3 regions of the Mesorhizobium sp. BH1-1-5 genome follow, and region 1 is predicted to be linked to each of the others. Evidence: predicted binding sites of a transcription regulator. Region 1 holds the regulator's gene; each other region holds the start of a gene.
What was found. The regulator PhoB, encoded in region 1, activates phosphate uptake and scavenging genes when phosphate is short. The targets are predictions, from matches to a motif close to TGTCATNNANCTGTCAT.

Region 2: the regulator PhoB is predicted to act here: its motif matches at 2,950-2,966, upstream of ppk2 (polyphosphate kinase 2).
Region 3: the regulator PhoB is predicted to act here: its motif matches at 4,078-4,094, upstream of LB572_RS16370 (YdcH family protein).

The regions. Positions count from the first base shown of each region.
Region 1 is NZ_JAIUIM010000034.1:52,151-58,899, forward strand. Features, by position in the region: gene LB572_RS30775 (sugar ABC transporter permease) at 1-265, opposite strand, end outside; gene xylF (D-xylose ABC transporter substrate-binding protein) at 414-1,454, opposite strand; gene LB572_RS30785 (ROK family protein) at 1,727-2,962, shown strand; gene phoB (phosphate regulon transcriptional regulator PhoB) at 3,244-3,933, opposite strand; gene phoU (phosphate signaling complex protein PhoU) at 3,951-4,658, opposite strand; gene pstB (phosphate ABC transporter ATP-binding protein PstB) at 4,679-5,482, opposite strand; gene pstA (phosphate ABC transporter permease PstA) at 5,479-6,330, opposite strand; gene pstC (phosphate ABC transporter permease subunit PstC) at 6,334-6,749, opposite strand, start outside.
Region 2 is NZ_JAIUIM010000019.1:90,233-96,981, forward strand. Features, by position in the region: gene hemB (porphobilinogen synthase) at 1-957, shown strand, start outside; gene LB572_RS23835 (dihydrofolate reductase family protein) at 1,110-1,757, shown strand; gene ppk2 (polyphosphate kinase 2) at 1,935-2,855, opposite strand; gene LB572_RS23845 (aldo/keto reductase) at 3,115-4,158, shown strand; gene LB572_RS23850 (glycosyl transferase family 90) at 4,196-5,167, opposite strand; gene LB572_RS23855 (GntR family transcriptional regulator) at 5,283-5,948, opposite strand; gene LB572_RS23860 (MFS transporter) at 6,055-6,749, shown strand, end outside.
Region 3 is NZ_JAIUIM010000011.1:47,931-54,679, reverse strand. Features, by position in the region: gene LB572_RS16405 (alpha/beta fold hydrolase) at 1-283, opposite strand, end outside; gene LB572_RS16400 (tetratricopeptide repeat protein) at 438-1,058, opposite strand; gene ykgO (type B 50S ribosomal protein L36) at 1,203-1,328, opposite strand; gene LB572_RS16390 (lysozyme inhibitor LprI family protein) at 1,573-1,998, shown strand; gene LB572_RS16385 (5-(carboxyamino)imidazole ribonucleotide synthase) at 2,003-3,079, opposite strand; gene purE (5-(carboxyamino)imidazole ribonucleotide mutase) at 3,076-3,573, opposite strand; gene LB572_RS16375 (YdcH family protein) at 3,712-3,915, opposite strand; gene LB572_RS16370 (YdcH family protein) at 4,164-4,343, shown strand; gene ispG (flavodoxin-dependent (E)-4-hydroxy-3-methylbut-2-enyl-diphosphate synthase) at 4,598-5,848, shown strand; gene LB572_RS16360 (lytic transglycosylase domain-containing protein) at 5,853-6,713, shown strand; gene LB572_RS16355 (chloramphenicol phosphotransferase CPT family protein) at 6,741-6,749, shown strand, end outside.

The DNA.
Region 1 (6,749 bases):
AGGCCATGATGGCCACGGCCGACGTCTGAACCGACAGGTTCCAGAGGTTGCGCGGCGTGAGGAAGGTGCGGCTGTCGAAGTCGAGCGGATTGACGCCAAGCCGCAGGCTGGAAATCACATGCAGCCCGATCCAGATCAGCAGCAGCGCGCCGATCATGCCGAGCATGCGGGTGTCGAGCTCGGTCGCCTTCAGGAACCGGGCGACAGCGCCGAGTTCCGACGCGCGCGCGGTGTCCGCCGGTTGCGTAGACGTCGTGTCGGTCATGATATCCTCCCGCCGGCCTGCCGTCTGGCGCGGATGCCGGAACTCAGCCTAGAAGCTACCCGCCTGAGGCGGAACCGCAAATCTTTTTGAGAAAACGCCGCGGCCTTCAGGCCGCGGCGCAAGGGCTTTGAACGATCGTCGGCAAAGCTTAGTTGCAGACCTTGACGCTGCCGGCGGGCACGCCCGCGCAGACTTCGTCCTTCTTGATCCAGCCGGCGTCGATGACGACGTTGAGATTGTCCTTGGTGATCGCGATCGGGGTCAGGAACAGCGACTTGACGGTGTTGCCGCCAGGCGTCGTGAAGTCCTTGGCGCCGGCGATATCGCCCATCTTCTTGCCACCGGCGAGCTGCGAGGCGATCTCGGCGGCGTTCTTGCCGAGCTCGCGCGCGTCTTTCCACACCGACACGGTCTGCGTGCCGAGCGCGATGCGGTTGAGCGCCGCGTGGTCGCCGTCCTGGCCGGAGACCGGAACGGTGCCGGCGAGACCCTGCGCCGTCAGCGCCGCGACGACGCCGCCGGCGGTGCCGTCATTGGCGGCCACGACCGCGTCGACCTTGTTGTCGTTGGCGGTCAGGAACTGCTCCATGTTCTTCTGCGCGTTGGCGGGCAGCCAGCCGTCGGTATAGGCCTCGCCGACATTCTTGATCTTGCCGCTGTCGATGGCTTCCTTCAGCACTTCCATGGAGCCCGAGAACAGGAAGTCGGCATTCGGATCCGAACCCGAGCCCTTGATGAAGACGTAGTTGCCCTCGGGCTTGGCCTTGAACACCTCGCGGGCCTGCATGCGGCCGACTTCCTTGTTGTCGAACGTCAGGTAGAACACGTCCTTGTTCTCGATCAGGCGGTCGTAGCCGACGACCGGGATGCCCTCGTCGAGCGCCTTCTGCACCGCCGGGCCGATCGCCGAGGCATCCTGCGCCAGGATGATCAGCGAATTGGCGCCCTGCGAGATCAGGCTTTCGACGTCGGTCAGCTGCTTGCCCGGATTGGACTGCGCGTCGGCCGAGATATATTTGTCGCCGGCGGCCTCGATGGCGGCCTTCATCGCCGCTTCGTCGGTCTTCCAGCGCTCTTCCTGGAAATTCGACCACGAAACGCCGATCACCTTGTCCTTCGCCTCGGCGACCGAGGCCAGCGTCAGCGACATGGCAACGCCCGCCAGAATGGCGGCTGCGAATTTCTTCATGATATCCTCCCTGCGCCCCGTGCGGCGCGACCCAGACTGGCCCGAAGGCCGGCACAGAGGCTTTTTTTCGAGCCTCAAAAAAATAGTGATCCAGCAAAACGACGCTGTCAACTGCGATTCTGATGGGTTTTGATGGGTCCGAGCATTTTTTTCGACATCCGCAATAAATAATGACATGGACCTTGGCTTCTGCCAGTATCGCTGGCGTGTCACCGGTAGGCCATGGCATCATCATCACAAGGCCGCGATGACCGGGAGGACGTGCGAGGACAATGTCGGTCGGGATCCGCCACGACGATTTGCGCCGGCGCAACCGCGCCATGGTGATTTCGGCCGTGCGCCGCGCCGGCCAGCCCTCGCGGACGGAGATTGCCGCCTCCACCGGGCTCAGCCACTCGACCATTTCGGCGATTTCCGCCGATCTGATCCAGGAGGGCATTCTCACCGAAAGCAAGGCCAGCGAGCCGACGGCGTTGAAACGCGGCCGGCCGCAGATCGGCCTGGCGCAGAACCCCGAAGCCGCCGCGGTGCTGACCGTGGTGCTGTCGCTGAACTTCCTGTCGGTCGCCGTCATCGACTACGCCGGCCAGGTGATTGCCGAGGAACAGCAGCGCCTGGACACGCTTGTCATGCCCCGCGACGAGCTGATCGGCGAATGCGTTGCGATCGTCCGGCGCCGGCTGCAGGATCCCGACCTCGACCTGGGCAGCGTCGCCCGCATCGCCATGGGCATTCAAGGCATCACCGATTCCCGTTCACGCGCCATGCTGTGGTCGCCGATCACGCCGCTGACCGACATTCCCTTCGCCGATATCCTCGAAAAGGAATTCGGCATCCCGGCCACAACGGAGAACGACTGCAACATGATGGCGGTGGCGCTGCAATGGCGCGATCCCGAGCGCTATCGCGACGACTTCATCGCCATCCTGCTCTCGCACGGCATCGGCATGGGGCTGGTGCTGAAAGGCGCGCTGTTCACCGGCACGCATTCCTCGGGCGGCGAGTTCGGCCACATGATCCATCGTCCGGGCGGCGCGCTTTGCCGCTGCGGCCGGCGCGGCTGCGTCGAGGCCTATGCCGGCAATTATGCGATCTGGCGCAGCGCCATGGGAATAAGCGAGGATGCCGCGCCAACCGACGTCGGCGACGCCGACATGCGCGCCCTTGCCGCAAAGGCCCGTCAGGAGGACGGCCCCGAACGGGAGGCTTATCGCCGGGCCGGCGAAGCGCTTGGCTTCGGTCTCGGCAGCCTGTTTGCCTTGATCGACCCGGCGCCCGTCGCCATGGTCGGCGTCAGCGCGGCCGCCTTCGACCTGATCGAGCCGGCGCTGAGGGAGGCGATCGCCCAGACCGCCGGCGGCCAGCACTCCAAGTCGATCTCCTTCGACACCGAGCCGAACGAACTGCCGCTGATCCGCGAAGGCTGCGCCATGCGCGCGCTGACCTTCGTCGACCAGGAGATTTTCGCGCCGGGAGGCCAGGCGCGAGCGGGCAAGCACGTCGCCTGATCAACCTTGATCGTTGGTTTCCGTGCGAAGCCCCCGCAGCTTCGTCATTCCAGGGCGAAGCAGGAGCGAAGCTCCGTCGCGAAGACCCTGGAATCCATGCGCAGCGGAGCAGAATTCTGCACCGCCGCGGCGCGTCGACGTCACGGCATGGATCCTCGGGTCTGCGCCGCGTCGCTGCGCTCCTTGCTCCGCCCGTGGATGACGAAGCACAAGCGTCTCGGCTACTGACCAGCGTAGATGTTGGAAGTGCCTAGCTGTCAGGACTTCGGCGCGCCCCGAGACTAATCTTCCCTGATCGCGTAACCCGCGCCACGGATGGTGCGGATGACGTCCGGCATGCGGCCGTTGTTGACGGCCTTGCGCAGGCGCCCGACATGCACGTCCACGGTGCGCTCGTCGATATAGATCGTCTCGCCCCAGACATTGTCGAGCAGCTGGCTGCGCGAGAACACGCGGCCGGGATGGCGCATCATGAATTCGAGCAGGCGGAACTCGGTCGGGCCGAGCCTGATCTCGCTCTTCTTGCGGTAGACGCGGTGCGATTCGCGGTCGAGCACGATGTCGCCGACCTTGAGCACGCTGGACAGCACCTCCGGCTTGGCGCGGCGCAGCAGCGCCTTGACGCGCGCCATGAACTCCGGCGTCGAGAACGGCTTGACCAGATAGTCGTCGGCGCCGGTCGAAAGGCCGCGCACGCGGTCGCTTTCCTCGCCGCGCGCCGTCAGCATGATGATCGGCAGCCGCTCGGTCTCGGGCCGCATCCTGAGACGCCGGCAGAGCTCGATGCCGGAAACCGCCGGCACCATCCAGTCGAGCACGAGCAGGTCGGGAACGTTTTCTTGCAGGCGGATTTCGGCCTCGTCGCCGCGGGTCACCACTTCAACCTGGTAACCTTCGGATTCGAGGTTGTAGCGGAGCAGCACCCCCAGCGGCTCCTCGTCCTCCACCACCATGATGCGTGGCGCGATCATCGGGGTAACCTTTTCCGTCAGGCCGCCGGCGCCGACATTGCCGTCTCGTCCTGCTTCGGACGGTTGGCGGGCAATTGGGTGCCGGTCAGCACATAGTAGGCGTTCTCGGCGATGTTGGTCACATGGTCGCCGATGCGCTCGAGATTCTTGGCGCAGAACAAAAGATGCGTGCAAGCGGTGATGTTGCGCGGGTCTTCCATCATGTAGGTCAACAGCTCGCGGAAGACGGACGTGTATTTGACGTCGATGCGCTCGTCGTCGTTGCGAAGCTTGGCCAGCGCCGTGGCATCGCCCGCCGTATATTCCTGGATCACGGCCTGGACCTGGATCAGCACCATCTGCGCCATGGAATCGATCGAATGCGTGAGGTCGCGCGGCGCGGCGCTGACGCCGACCGAACCGACGCGCTTGGCGATGTTCTTGGCGAGGTCGCCGATGCGCTCGAGGTCGCCCGCCATGCGGATCGAGCCGACCACGTGACGAAGATCGTCGGCCATCGGCTGCCGCTTGGCGATCAGCGTGATGGCGCGGTCGTCGAGCTCGCGCTGGCGCGCGTCCATGATGGCGTCGTCGGAGACGACGCGCTGCGCCAGCGCATTGTCGGTTTCGAGCAGGGCCCTGGTCGCGCCGCCGACCATGGAGCCGGCGAGATCGCCCATGTCGTTGATGAGCCGGCTGATCTGCCTCAAATCCTCGTCGAAGGAGGCGACGGTATGTTCGGCCATGATGATGTCCTCGTATGTACTCAGCCGAAGCGGCCGGTGATGTAGTCCTGCGTGCGCTTCTCGCGAGGCGAGGTGAAGATCTTCTCGGTCCGGTCGAACTCCACCAGCTCGCCGAGATACATGAACGCCGTCTGCCGCGACACGCGCGCCGCCTGCTGCATGTTGTGGGTGACGATGACGATCGTGTAGTCGGCCTGCAATTCGTCGATCAGCTCCTCGATCTTGGCCGTCGACAGGGGATCGAGCGCCGAGGCCGGCTCGTCGAGCAGGATGACCTCGGGCTTCACCGCCACGGTGCGGGCGATGCACAGGCGCTGCTGCTGGCCGCCGGAAAGGCTGAGCCCGCTGGCGTTGAGCTTGTCCTTGACCTCGCTCCAGAGCGCGGCGCGCTTCAGCGCCTGCTCGACGCGGCTGTCCATCTCGGCCTTGCTGATCTTCTCATAGAGCCTGACGCCGAAGGCGATGTTTTCGTAGATCGACATCGGGAAAGGCGTCGGCTTCTGGAAAACCATGCCGATCTTGGTCCTGAGCAGGTTGAGGTCCTGCGAGCGGTCGAGGATGTTCTTGCCGTCGAGCAGCACCTGGCCCTCGGCGCTCTGCTTCGGATAGAGCTCGTAGATGCGGTTGAGCACGCGCAGCAGCGTCGACTTCCCGCAGCCCGACGGGCCGATGAAGGCCGTCACGCTGCGCTCCGGCAGGGACAGGTTGATGTCCTTCAGCGCCTTCGACTGGCCATAGTAGAAGTTGAGGTTCTTGACCTCGATCTTGGCCTTCTCGACGGTCGCGTCGGGTGCGTTCAGGTCGGTGGACAACATCGGTTTCATCTGTCCTCTCTGCGTCCGGTTAGGCTTCGGGCGATGATGCTCAGCCCGAGAACCGTCAGGGTGATTATGAGTGCGCCCGTCCAGGCCAGTTGCTGCCATTCCTCATAAGGGCTGAGAGCGAACTGGAAGATGGTCACCGGCAGGCTGGCCATCGGGGCATTGAGATTGCTCGACCAGAACTGGTTGTTGAGCGCGGTGAAGAGAAGCGGCGCCGTCTCGCCGGAGATGCGGGCGATCGCCAAAAGGATGCCGGTGACGATGCCCGACATTGCCGCGCGATAGGCGACCGAGCGGATCACCACCCAGCGCGGCGCGCCGATGGCGGTGCCTGCTTCGCGCAGCGCGTTGGGCACGAGGTTCAGCATGTCCTCGGTGGTGCGCACCACGACGGGAATCACCAGGATCGACAGCGCGACGGCGCCGGCAATCGCCGAGAAATGCCCCATCGGCCGCACCATCAGCTCATAGACGAACAGGCCGATGATGATCGAGGGGGCCGACAACAGGATGTCGTTGATGAAGCGCACCACCGTGGTGAGCTTCGAGAAGCGTCCGTATTCGGCCATGTAGGTGCCGGCCAGCACGCCGATCGGCGTGCCGACGATTATGCCGATGACGGTCATCACGATGCTGCCGTAGATGGCGTTGAGCAGGCCGCCGGCATCGCCGGGCGGCGGCGTCATTTCAGTGAACACGGCCAGGTTCACCCCGGCGAGCCCCTTGTAGAGCAGGGCGCCGAGGATCAGCGCCAGCCAGGCGAGGCCGATGCCCGCCGCGACGACGCACAAGGCCATCATCACGGCATTCTTGCGTTTGCGGCCTTGGTGAAGCGATTGGGCAGTCGACATAGGTCAGGCTCCCGTGCGGCTATCGATGCGCAACAGCATGTAGCGTGCGAGCGCGAGGATGATGAAGGTGATGATGAACAGGATCAGGCCGAGCGACACCAGCGAGGATGTGTAGAGATCGCCGTCGGCTTCGGTGAATTCGTTGGCGATGGTCGCCGAGATCGTCGTGCCCGGCGCAAACAGCGAGGCGCTGATGCGGTGTGCGTTGCCGATGACGAAGGTGACGGCCATCGTCTCGCCGAGCGCGCGGCCGAGGCCGAGCATGACGCCGCCCATGATGCCGACGCGGGTATAGGGGATTGTCACGCGCCGGGTCACTTCCCAGGTCGTGCAGCCGATGCCGTAGGCCGATTCCTTCAGCACCGCCGGCACCGTGTCGAACACGTCCTTGGTGATCGAGGTGATGAAGGGCAGCACCA
Region 2 (6,749 bases), on a different contig from region 1:
CGCATGCGCAAGGCCGACTGGTCGCGCCGGCTGGTGCAGGAAAACCAGCTTTCGGTGAACGACCTGATCTGGCCGATCTTCGTCATCGACGGCAAGAACACGCGCGAGCCGATCGCCGCCATGCCGGACGTCTATCGCCTGAGCGTCGACCTCGCGGTGAAGGAGGCCGAGCGCGCGGCCAAGCTCGGCATCCCGGCGATCGCCACCTTCCCCAACGTCGAGCTTGCGCTGCGCGACCAGACCGGCTCGCACATCCTCGACCCCGACAACGTCATCAACCGCGCCACGCGCGCCATCAAGGACGCGGTGCCGGAAATCGGCATCATCACCGATGCCGCGCTCGACCCGTTCACCAGCCACGGCCATGACGGCATCCTGCGCGACGGCATCATCGTCAATGACGAGACGGTGAGCCAAGTCACCGCGGCGGCCGTGATCCAGGCGGCGGCCGGCGCCGACATCATCGCGCCGTCCGACATGATGGACGGCCGCATCGGCGCCATCCGCGACGCGCTCGACGCCAACGGTTTTCAGGACGTGGCGATCATGTCCTACGCGACGAAGTTCGCTTCGGCCTTCTACGGCCCCTATCGCGAGGCGGTCGGCACCGCCGGCCTGCTCAAGGGCGACAAGAAGACCTATTACATCGACCACGCCAATTCCGATGAAGCCGTGCGCGAGGCCGAGCAGGACCTCGCCGAAGGCGCCGACATGCTGATGGTCAAACCCGGCCTGCCCTATCTCGACATCATCCGCCGACTGAAGGACGAGCTGCAGATGCCGACTTTCGCCTATCAGGTGTCGGGCGAATATTCGATGATCAAGGCGGCCGCCGCCAATGGCTGGATCGACGGCGAGAAGGCGATGCTGGAATCGCTGCTCTCGCTGAAGCGGGCGGGCTGCGACGGCGTGCTGACCTATTTTGCGCCGGTGGTGGCGCAGATGCTGAAGGGCTAAGCGCCTGGCGATAAGCCCTTTGCGATCATAGTCAGTTGACGTCACCAGCCTGCAGCTGAACCCACTCGATCCGAGAACAACTGTTTGCAATCTGCAATCGGTTAAGATAGTCCATAACCGCTTGCAAAAAACAATTGGTTGTGGAGACGATCATGTCCAAGCTGCGTGTCAACGCTTTCACCTTGTCGCTCGACGGTTACGGCGCAGGCCCCGATCAGACCCTCCAACATCCACTTGGCGTCGGCGGCGAGAGCCTGCACAAATGGTTGGTCACCACCCGGACATTCCACCAGATGGTGATCGGCAAGGACGGCGGCGCGACCGGTGTCGATGACGACTTCGCCATCCGCAGCTTCGAGAATGTCGGCGCCTACATTCTCGGCCGCAACATGTTCGGGCCGATCCGCGGCGAGTGGCCGGACGACAAGTGGAAAGGCTGGTGGGGCGACAACCCGCCCTATCATGTTCCGACTTTCGTGCTCACCCGTTACAAACGCGCGCCGATCACGATGGAAGGCGGCACCACCTTCTACTTTGTCACCGACGGCATCCACTCGGCGCTCGAACAGTCTAAGGCCGCGGCTGGCGGCAAGGATGTGCGGATCGGCGGCGGCGTTTCGACTCTCCGGCAATATCTCCAGGAACGTCTGATCGACGAGATGCATCTGGCGGTCTCGCCGGTGCTGCTCGGCTCGGGCGAGAATCTTTTCGCCGGCCTCGACATGGTGAAGCTCGGCTATCGCTGCACCGAGCAAGTGGCGACGGCGAACGCTTTGCATGTGACGATCGGGCGGGCGTAGCGCCCTTTCCTTCTCCCTTGTAGGAGAAGGTGGCCGAGCGAAGCTCGGTCGGATGAGGGGTGCTCCAGCTTGGCAACAAGCTGAAAATCGCCACCGCCTCATTCCGTCCAACACCCCTCGTCCGTCTCGGCGCTGCGCGCCGATCCACCTTCTCCCACAAGGGAGAAGGGAGACGCCTCAATACTTCTCCGGCACGTAGAGCTCGCGCGGCAGGACCTGGCGCTCGTAGGAGGGGTTGAAGACGCGGTCGGGCAGCGAGATGTCCTCGTGCGGAACCTCCTCATATGGCATCTGCTGCAACAGATGGTCGATGCAGTTCAGCCGCGCGCGCTTCTTGTCGTTGCCCTCGACGATGAACCAGGGCGCTTCCTTGATGTTGGTGCGGGCGAAGGTCTCTTCCTTGGCCTTGGTGTACTGCTCCCAGCGCACGCGCGACTGCAGGTCCATGGGCGACAGCTTCCACTGCTTCATCGGATCGTGGACGCGCATCAGGAAGCGCATCTGCTGTTCCTCGTCGGTGATCGAGAACCAATATTTCACCAGAGTGATGCCGGAACGCACCAGCATGCGCTCGAATTCCGGCACGTCATGGAAGAATTCCTCGACCTGATCCTGTCCGGCGAAACCCATCACCCGCTCGACGCCTGAGCGGTTGTACCAGGAGCGGTCGAACAGCACGATCTCGCCGCCGGCCGGGAGATGCGGCACGTAGCGCTGGAAATACCATTGCGACTTCTCGCGCTCCGTCGGCGCCGGCAAGGCCACGACGCGGGCGATGCGCGGGTTCAGCCGCTGCGTGATGCGCTTGATGACGCCGCCCTTGCCGGCGGAATCGCGGCCCTCGAAGACCACCACCAGCTTCTTCTTGTGGTAGGCGACCCATGACTGCAGCTTGATCAGCTCGGACTGCAGCCTGAGCAGCTCGCGGAAATAGGTCATGCGCTCCATGGAAGGCGGATGCGACTTCTTGTAGATCTTGGCGATCTCGAGCGAGAGCGCCGGTTCGGAAATCTCAAGCTCATAGTCCTCGTCGAGCGTGTCCTCGAGCTCGGCTTCGAGCCAGTCCTTCGCCCCGGAATTCGGTTTCAGCTCATTCATCGCGCAGCTCCGTCTCCTGTCAGCCATCGTCGCTTCGGAACCCGTGCCTGCTCTGGACGGACATTCCTTAAGCCGACTGAGATACAGAGCCGCAATGACGGTTTTATTGCAATCGACCGGCAGCCGGCATCGATATGGAAGATATGTGATCGACCCGTATCGATGGCGGGGCGACAAGCGGCGCGAATTGTCCTACAAATCCCCTCGCCTCTTCCGGCGCCCGCCACGGCGCTTCTTCAATCAAATCGCGAGGACCGACATGGAATACCGCACGCTGGGCCGATCCGGCTTGAAAGTCTCGACATTGACGCTTGGCACGATGACCTTCGGCGGCGCCGGTCCGTTCGCCGCCGTCGGCAATTCCGACCTCGCGGAGGCCAGGCGCATCATCGACACCTGCATCGACGCCGGCATCAACCTCATCGACACCGCCAATGTCTATTCCAACGGCCTGTCGGAAGAGATCATCGGCGAGGCGCTTGGCGGCAAGCGCAAGAACGACGTGCTGATCGCCTCGAAGGCGCGCATGCGCATCGGCACCGGCCCCAATGACGAAGGCCTGTCGCGCCACCATCTGATCCGTGAGTGCGAAAAGAGCCTGAAGCGGCTCAAGACCGACGTCATCGACGTCTATTTCGTCCACCAGTGGGACGGGCTCACCCCGGTCGAGGAGACGATCGCGGCGCTCGACACCTTAGTCAACCAGGGCAAGATCCGCTACATCGGCTGCTCCAACTGGTCGGGCTGGCAGGTGATGAAGGCGCTTGCCGTCAGCGACAGCCGCCATCAGGCCCGCTTCGTCACCCAGCAGATCCACTACACGCTGGAAGCGCGCGAGGCCGAATACGAATTGCTGCCGATCTCGGTCGACCAGGGCCTCGGCGTGCTGGTCTGGAGCCCACTGGCGGGCGGGCTGCTCTCGGGCAAATACACAAGCGATAGCCCGACCGCGCGCCAGCTCGGCGGCTGGAAGGAACCGCCTATCCGCGACGAGGATCGCCTGTGGCGCATCGTCGACGTGCTGGTCGACATCGGCAAGGCACGCGGCGTCTCAGGGGCGCAGGTGGCGCTTGCCTGGCTGCTCGGCCGTCCGGCTGTAAGCTCGCTGGTGATCGGCGCCCGCAACGAGGCGCAGCTTAAGGACAATCTCGCCGCGGCCAGCCTGTCGCTCTCCGAGGAAGAACGGCAGCGCCTCGACGTGGTCAGCCGGCCGCCGGTGCTCTATCCCTACTGGCACCAGCAGTTCACCGCCAGGGACCGCTTCGGGCCGGCCGACAAGGTGCTCGACCGCTCCCACGCTTAAGGCGTTTCACCGTTTCAAAGAAACGGCAGACGGCTTTTCAGCCGGCGATAAAGCGCCAGACTTCCGGATCGGGCTTTATCTGCTCGCTCAGCACGAAATATTTATAGAGGACGAGCAGCGAGATCGCCTGCTCGTCCCGTTCATTGCCGAATTTGCGGCAATAGGCGTTGGCGGCGGCCGTTATCCGCCCCGCCTCGGCGGGATGCTTTTCGAAATAGGCCACCTTGTCGACCAGGTCGGAGAAATCCGGCTGCAGCGGCACATAGTGGACATTGGGCTCGACCTGGGCTTCGGCAAACCAGGTTTCGTAGGTCGGCTCCGGCATCAGGCAGAGCGAATTGGAGCTCATGATCCATTTCAGGTTCGTCGCGACGTCATTGCCTTCGAGCGAGACGATGTAGCGATACCGTCGCTGCTGCTCGATGTTCAGGAAAGGCTTGCGGTATCCGTCCGGCGCGTCGGGCTTGTGGGAACCCGCGTCGCAAAACGGCAGGTCAGCGGCCTTTTCCACGAAGCGGGTGCGAAGCGGATTGTTGAGATGCCCCCGCCAGACCACCATCGGCCGCTTGTCGGCGAAAGACAGCTTGTCGGGCGGCATGTAGAAGTGGCGGAACTTGTTCAGCTTCATCAGCACGCCGTTGGCGTTGTCGTCGCCGATGGGGCGGTCCTTGACGATCCTCGGCACCTCCGGAATGCCGACGACATCGCCATATTCGAAATCGATCAGCAGGCCGGGATCGAAATAGCGGGCGAATTCCTTGAGATCGTAATAATACATGCTGGAAGCGGACGGCAGCTTGCCGACGGCTAAAGCGTCCGTGCTGGGCACGAACGCGTGTTCCAGCTTGTTGTAGTAATTCAGTCGCTCGCGAACCGTCTTGCCCGAAAGCCTGGCCTGATCGAGCCGGCTGGCCAGGCGGTCTCGGAACAGGGATTGCGGTGCGCGGTCACGCGCGAAATTGCGCGCGTAATAGAACAGCTTTGCGGCGGTTCGTGAGAGTGTGGCCATGCGTCCGCGAATTCAGCAAGATGGTCAATGGTAGTCTGCCTTCATCCCCCTCGTCTCCTACAGCATTCTCCCGGCCATGTTGCAAGCCTGCTAATGCGAATGGCCACACGACATCTTACGCCGCGACCACGGCAAATCCCCGTGCGCGCAAGCCGCGCCGGTCGTCATGCAAGGAGCTGACAAGCCGATCGCGGCTGCCGGCGATGTGAGCGGAAAGCAGGCGCGCCGCTTCGTCCGCGTGGCCGGCCTTGACGGCGGCAAGGATGGCATGATGTTCGGCCCAGGCGCGGCCGAGCGCCTTTTCATCGCGCACCTCCAGCCAGCGCGCCCGCGACAGCCTGGTCATCGCGTCGCGAACGGCCCTGAGCAGAAACTCGTTGCCGGAAAGCCTCGCCAGCTCGATGTGGAAATCCATGCCGACGCGATGCCATTCCTCGCGCGGCGTCTCGGCGTCGCAGGAATCGAGCATCGCCGCGATCACCTCGATGCCGCCACGGTCTTCGAGCGCCGCCGTCAGGCGAACCGCGGCGACCTCGACCGCCTCGCGGTAGACGGCGATCTGTCCGAGTTCGGCGAGGTTGATCGGCGCCACAGTCCAGCCACGGCCGTCGCGGCCGATCAGCCCTTCGGTTTCCAGGCGCAGCAGCGCTGCCCGCACCGGCGTGCGCGAGGCGCCGAACCGGCTCTCGATCCAGCGCTCGGTCAGCCGCTCGCCAGGGCCGATCTCCAGGCCGAGGATCATTTCGCGAAGCTGCCTTTCGACGTTTTGCATCTGCGACATTGTCGTCCCGCTTTCCGAAGCCGCATTGACAGCGGCAAGTGTCAGGTCCATGACGAATACCGGCTTGGTATCCCAAGTTGGTATCTATAACAACCCAGCATTTGGCATGCGTGACATGACGCCCAACGAATCCGGACAGAGCGGCTTCAACATCCATTGGCGGCGCAACCTCGCCGTCTGCTTCGCCGGCTCGTTCAGCACGCTCGTCGCCATGACGCTGCTGCTGCCGTTCCTGCCGCTTTACGTCGAGCAGCTCGGCGCCGAAGGCCATGCGGCGATCGTGCAGTGGTCGGGCATTGCCTATGGCGCGACTTTCTTCGCGGCGGCACTGGTCGCGCCCATATGGGGACGGCTGGGCGACCGCTATGGCCGCAAGCTGATGCTGGTGCGCGCTTCGTTCGGCATGGCGATCTGCATGTCGCTGACCGGCATGGTTCAAAGTGTGTGGCAACTGGTGCTGCTTCGGCTGCTGATCGGCTTCGCCGGGGGGTATTCGTCGGGCTCCACGATCCTGGTCGCCATGCAGACGCCGAAGGAGCGCTCGGGCTGGGCGCTGGGCATGCTGGCGGCGGGCATCACCGCCGGTTCGCTGGTCGGCCCGCTGCTCGGCGGCTTGCTGCCGCCGCTGATCGGCATCCGCGCGACCTTCATGCTTTCCGGCGCCGTGATCTTCCTGGCCTTCCTGGCGACGACTTTCCTGATCAAGGAGAATCCGCCGGCGCCCAAGCCTGTCTCGGCGACGAAGCCGAAAAGCGGCTGGTCGCAGATTCCCGACAAGCGGCCGATCGTCGCCATGCTGAC
Region 3 (6,749 bases), on a different contig from region 1:
GGTCGAGGAACAGCATCTCGGCGCGGCGCTCGATCAGGGGCTTCAGCGGCAGCATCTGGTCTTTCAGATTGGCGCTGGCGCCATGGATGAAGACGACCGGCGGCAGGTCGGCGCCGGCCGGCGCCGGGATATGGACATAGTGGATGCGCGCGCCGTCGATCTCGGCGAATGCCCCGACAGGCGGGTTGCGCCGCTCGATCGACCAGACGCCGGCGCGGGTGACGCCGGCCAGGGCAAAGAGGAGCGCGACGAGGAAGAGGAGGGCGGCGCAGATGAGGTTCATGCGGGGAGATATACGGGAGTGGGGCGGAATTAGTTTAGGGGAGTAGGGAGTAGGGAGTAGGGAGTAGGGAGTAGGGAGTAGGGAGTAGGGAGTAGGGGAAGCATTTCCGAGCGCCGTTTTTACAGCGCCCAAAACATACTCCCTTACTCCCCCACTAAATGCCCTCGCCAGCCAGCTCTTCCGAGAGCGTCGAAACCTGGTTCTGGGCGCTGCGCATCATCGGGTAGATCGCCAGCACCTTTTGCCAGGCTTCCAGCGCCGACTGCTTGTGACCGGTCTCGGCCATGATCTGGGCGAGGCCCGAGAGCGCGCCGAAATGGCGCGGCTCGAGCTGCAAGGTGCGGTCGATATCGGCCATCGACTTCCCGTAATTCTTCATCATGAAATGGACGGTGGCGCGCCGGTTCCAGCCTTCGGCATAATCCGGCTGCAAGGTCACCACCTGGTCAAGGAAGTCGAGCGCGACATCGAATTTCTGGTCTGCGGTCGCCTTCTGCGCCCATTGCATCATCAGGTCGATCGAGGCGCTGCCCGACTGGTTCCACTCGTTCCAGATGCGCCCGGCGATGCGCTCTGCCGCCTTTTCATTGCGCTCGCGCTTCAACTCGGTGAAGAGCTGGTCGAGGCGACCCTGTTTGGTCGGAGCGGCCGGCGGCGGCGTGGCGGCGGGCGGCGCGGCATCCGGAGGCAGCGCGCCCGGCACTGTTTCCGCTCCCGCAGGCAAAGCTGCGGCGGACAGCAGAAGGGCGGTGAAAAATGCAAAAAGAATCCGCATCGCCGGAATCTAGTCCCGGACGGCGGATCGTCAAAGTGATTTTAGCGTGAGAGCGCCGGCGAACCGGCATTCGACATCAGCGCGGTGTGGCCTCGTCGCATGTCGCTTCCTTACGGGCGACATGCATCAAGCCGCGCGCAAGCCTCAGCCCTGGCGCGCCTTGTAGCGCGGAGCGGTCTTGTTGATGATGTAGATGCGTCCCTTGCGGCGAACCAACTGGTTGTCGCGGTGACGCGCCTTGAGCGCCTTGAGCGAATTCTTGATCTTCATGGTCTTGCCTGTTCGGTCAGGGCCCGTCCCGGGCCGAATTTTAAAGGCGCGCCCGGAAAAAGCGCGCCTTTGAACTTGCGGTGGCTCATAAACGAGGAGTGTCGTCCGTGTCAACCACGTGACGATGTCCGAATGCCATAAGGGACGCGGCATATCAAATATTCGCCATCCCGGCGGCGCGCCATTGCGCGACTCAAAAGCGGCTGGAATGGTGCGGTCTCGGCGAAACGACCGGAGATTCCACATGCGCCGCCTGCTTTTGCCTGCCTGTCTGGTCCTGCTTGCGACCGCCCCGGCCGCCTTTGCCGAGGATTGCGACCGCAACGACGACAGCCAGTCGATGCTGAACATCTGCGCCGATGCCGACTATCAGGCCGCCGATGCCAAACTCAATGCCGCATATAAGAACATCGTCGGCAGCAACGATCAGGCCTCGAACAAGCTGCTGCAGACGGCGCAGCGCGCCTGGATCGCCTTCCGCGATGCCGAATGCACCTATTCGACCGCCGACAGCGAAGGCGGCTCCATCCATCCGATGGAGGTTTCGGAATGCCTGACGAAGCTCACCAACGAGCGCATAAAGCAGCTGACGTCCGGCGCCAACTGCAAGCTGAGCGATCCGAGCTGCGCCGGCTCGGACGCGGGCGACGACGACCAGGACATGCAGTAGGGCGTTATTTCGGCCTGATGAGGCGCGTGAAATGGCCCATCTTGCGGCCGGGGCGTGACTCGGCCTTGCCGTAGAGATGCAGCATCAGGTCGGGTTCGGCGAGCAGCGCCGGCACCTTAAGCATGTCGTCGCCGATCAGGTTTTCCATCACGCAGTCGAAATGGCGGGCAGGCGTACCCAGCGGCAGGCCGGCGATGGCGCGGACATGCTGCTCGAACTGCGAGATAACGCAGGCAGCTTCCGTCCAATGGCCGGAATTGTGCACGCGGGGCGCCAGCTCGTTGGCCAGAAGCGAGCCGTCGGCAAGGACGAAGAACTCGACGCCGATGACGCCGACATAGCCGAGCGCCGCAAGGATTTTCGCGGCGGCATCCTTGGCTGCCGCAGCCGTTTCAGGCCCGATAGCCGCCGGCAGCGTGGATGTGCGCAATATGCCTTCGCGATGCACGTTCTCGGACGGATCGAAAGCGGCGATGGCTCCGTCGAGGCCGCGCGCGGCGATCACCGAAATCTCGCGCTCGAAGGCGACGAGCGATTCCAAGATCAGCGGCACATTCCCCATGGCCTCGCAGACGCCGGCAAAGCCGGCCGTCTCCATGTTGCGGAAGACACGCTGGCCCTTGCCGTCATAGCCCATGCGGCGGGTCTTCAGCACGCCGCTGCCGCTGAACGTCTTCAACGCCTCGGTCAGCTGGTCGTCATTGTCGACCGGGCGGAATGCCGCCGTGGGGATGCCGATGCCGTTCAGGAAACTCTTTTCGGTCACGCGATCCTGCGCGACTTCGAGCGCGCGTGCCGGCGGATAGACCGGGACCTTTACCGCCAGCGTTTCAGCCGCCGTGACCGGGACGTTCTCGAATTCATAGGTGACGACGGCGCTGGCGGCGGCCAATTCGGCAAGCGCCGCGGGGTCGTCATAGGCGGCGACGATCTGGCGGTTGGCGGCCTGCGCGGCTGGGCAGTCGGCCTGCGGTTCCAGCACCACGATGCGGTAGCCGAGGCGGGCGGCGGCCATCGCCAGCATGCGGCCGAGCTGGCCGCCGCCGATGATGCCGATGGTCGATCCAGGAGCCAGGCTCACGGCGCGTCCGTCGGCTCGGTGGCGACCTTGGCGGTCTGCGCCGAGCGCCAGGCGTCGAGCCGGGCCGCTAATTTGTCGTCGTTGAGCGCCAGCACGGCGGCGGCGAGAAGCGCGGCATTGGCGGCGCCCGCCTTGCCGATCGCCAGCGTGCCGACCGGGATGCCGGCCGGCATCTGCACGATGGAGAGCAGCGAGTCCTGGCCTGACAGCGCCTTGGATTCGACCGGAACGCCGAACACGGGCAGCGGCGTCATCGCGGCCGTCATGCCGGGCAGATGCGCCGCGCCACCGGCGCCGGCGATGATCACCTTGAAGCCGGCGGCCTTGGCGCCCTTGGCGAACGCATAGAGACGGTCGGGGGTGCGGTGGGCGGAGACGATCAGCCTTTTGTGCGGGATGCCCAGCGCCTCAAGCGTTTCCGCAGCCTGGCGCATCGTCGCCCAGTCGGACTGGCTGCCCATGATGATGGCGACGTCGGCACGCTGATCGGTCAAGGCTTCGCTCCCCGGCGGCAAAGGCGCGCCTTAGCGGAATTCGCCGATAGCCGCAAGGATTGTCGCGAAGAGCGCCCCTTCGCTGCCCGCACGGCCCCGCAACCTCGTTGCCGCGACCCCACCTTCGGGAGACATGCTTTAGGCGATGATGTCGGGAATGATGCGGTCTTCCAGCGCCGACAGCCGGTCTTTCAGCATCAGCTTCTTCTTCTTCATGCGCTGGATCTGAAGCGGGTCGCAGCCCGTGGCGATCATCGCGTTGATGGCGGCGTCGAAATCGGCGTGTTCTTGTTTGAGCCGGGAATATTCGAGGCGTATTTCAGCCTGTTCCTGTTCGGACATTATCTACCGTCTGCGTATGCATCGCCCAATCGGGCTGTTTGGGCGGGGCCGGTGGGTTCGTGACTTGTAGATTTGTAGCCGGCGCGCAGCCCTTATCACATTTCACTTTGTCGTGGAATGCTACCACGTGGCATTCGACATCGAGATCGGTTGGTGGCAAACTGTCATGGTGCCGTCACAGTCGCAACCTGCGGTGGAGGCGCCCGCGACGGCTGCAATCGAGGAAACCATGAAAGGGAGAACCAATCATGTCTCTTGCATCCCATCTTGATGAGTTGCAGCGGAAACACGGTGACATCGAGCGCGAGCTCATCGACGCGATGAACCATCCATCGGTGGACGACCTCGAAATCGTGAATCTCAAGCGACGCAAGCTGGCAATCAAGGACGAGATTGAAAAGCTGAAGGGAAGCCCGACCACGCACTGAAGCTCTTCCAGGCACCATCACCGCAACCCGCCGCGGTGAAGTCGTCCGGTGGCAAGAACTGCCACCGGCTTGGTGCTTTTGACTGAAATCACCTGAAGTTTGGGCGCGTCCCCCGTGGCCTGACGCGCTGTCGTTGTCTGCGCGATCCACCGATCAAGCGTGGCCGTTGTAGACATTGGCGATGGCTTGCCATTGACAAGCCATCTTTGCTCCGCCACCTCATGCCCGGACCTTGCAGATAAGAGGCGGCCGGCATGACCGGATATTTTTCCTCCCCTTTCCCGCGCCGGACGTCGGTCGGCGTCGATGTCGGCGGCGTCATCGTCGGCGGTGGCGCGCCCGTCGTCGTTCAGTCAATGACCAACACAGACACCGCGGATGTCGACCAGACGGTCGCTCAGGTGGCGGCGCTGCACCGGGCCGGCTCGGAAATCGTGCGCATCACCGTCGACCGCGACGAAAGCGCGGCCGCGGTTCCGCGCATCCATGAGCGGCTGCTGCGGCTCGGCATCGACGTGCCGCTGGTCGGCGACTTCCACTATATCGGCCACAAGCTCTTGGCCGATCACCCGGCCTGCGCCGAGGCGCTGGCGAAATACCGCATCAATCCCGGCAATGTCGGCTTCAAGGACAAGAAGGACCGCCAGTTCGCGGCGATCGTCGAAATGGCGATCAAGCATGACAAGCCGGTGCGCATCGGCGTCAACTGGGGCTCGCTCGACCAGGAGCTTTTGACCCGGCTGATGGATGACAACCAGGCCCACGGTTTTCCTCTGACGGCACAGGAAGTGACGCGCGAGGCGATCGTGCAGTCGGCGATCCTGTCGGCCGAGATGGCCGAAGAGATCGGGCTTGGCCGCGACAAGATCATCCTGTCGGCCAAGGTCAGCGGCGTGCAGGATTTGATCGCCGTCTATACCGAGCTTGCCACGCGCTCCGACCATGCGCTGCATCTGGGCCTGACCGAGGCCGGCATGGGCACCAAGGGCATCGTCGCCTCGTCCGCCGCCATGGGTATCCTCCTGCAGCAAGGCATCGGCGACACGATCCGCATTTCGCTGACGCCGGAGCCGAATGGCGACCGCACGCGCGAGGTTCAGGTCTCGCAGGAGCTCCTGCAGACGATGGGCTTCCGCCAGTTCGTGCCGATCGTCGCGGCCTGCCCCGGCTGCGGCCGCACGACGTCCACCGTGTTCCAGGAGCTCGCCCAGAGCATCCAGGCCGACATCCGCAAGAACATGCCGGTGTGGCGTGAAAAATATCCCGGCGTCGAGAACCTCAAGGTCGCGGTGATGGGCTGCATCGTCAACGGTCCCGGCGAATCCAAGCATGCCGATATCGGCATATCGCTGCCCGGCACCGGCGAGACGCCGACCGCGCCCGTCTTCATCGACGGCAAGAAGGCGGCGACTTTGCGCGGCCCCTCGATCGCGCAGGATTTCGAGAAGATGGTCGGCGACTATATCGAGCAGCGCTACGGACACGGCAAAGCCGCCGCGGAATGAGCCGATGCAGCGTTTCCTGAAGGCAACGCTGCTCTTGCTTTTCGTGATGATCACGGCCGGCCAGGCATTCGCCGATCCGCCGCAGTCGCGGTCCGCGGCCAAACGGCTGATCAACCGTGTCTGCGATCTGATCGAAACCCAGGCCCAACAGAACGGCCTGCCCAAGGATTTCTTCGCCCGGCTGATCTGGAAGGAAAGCCGATTCGATCCGAACGCGGTGAGCCCGGTCGGCGCCGAAGGCATCGCGCAATTCATGCCGGGAACCGCCAAGATGCGCGGCCTGGCCAATTCCTTCGACATCGAGCAGGCCATCCCGGCTTCCGCCAAGTATCTCGCCGAAATGAAGGGCAGCTACGGCAATCTCGGCCTCGCGGCGGCGGCCTATAATGCCGGCGAGAACAGAGTGTCACGCTGGCTTAGTTCGGGCGGCTTCCTGCCGATGGAGACGGAGAGCTATGTCTTCGACGTCATGGGCGAACCCGTCGACAAGTTCTCGGACAAGTCCTATGCCGGCACCGTCCAGCCGCTCGATCCCAAGATGAGCTTCGCGGTTGCCTGCCGCCGGCTGCCGGTGATCATGTCGCGAACCGTCGCCATGGCCTCGATCAACGTCAAGCCGTGGGGCGTGCAGGTGGCGGGCAATTTCCGCCGCTCGGCTGCGATCGGCCAATGGCTGCGGGTCAGGGGCCGGTTCCCGGCTCTGCTCGCCAGCCATGACCCGGTGGTGAGCCGGGTGCGCACGCCGATCGGCCGGCGCGGCATCTATGCGGTCAGGATCGGTGCCGATTCGCGCGGCGAGGCCAACGGCATCTGCAACAAGCTGCAGGGCGTCGGCGGCGCCTGCGTGGTGTTGCGCAACCGGTGACGCCAGGGTCAAGACAGGGGGCGAGAGATGAGAGCC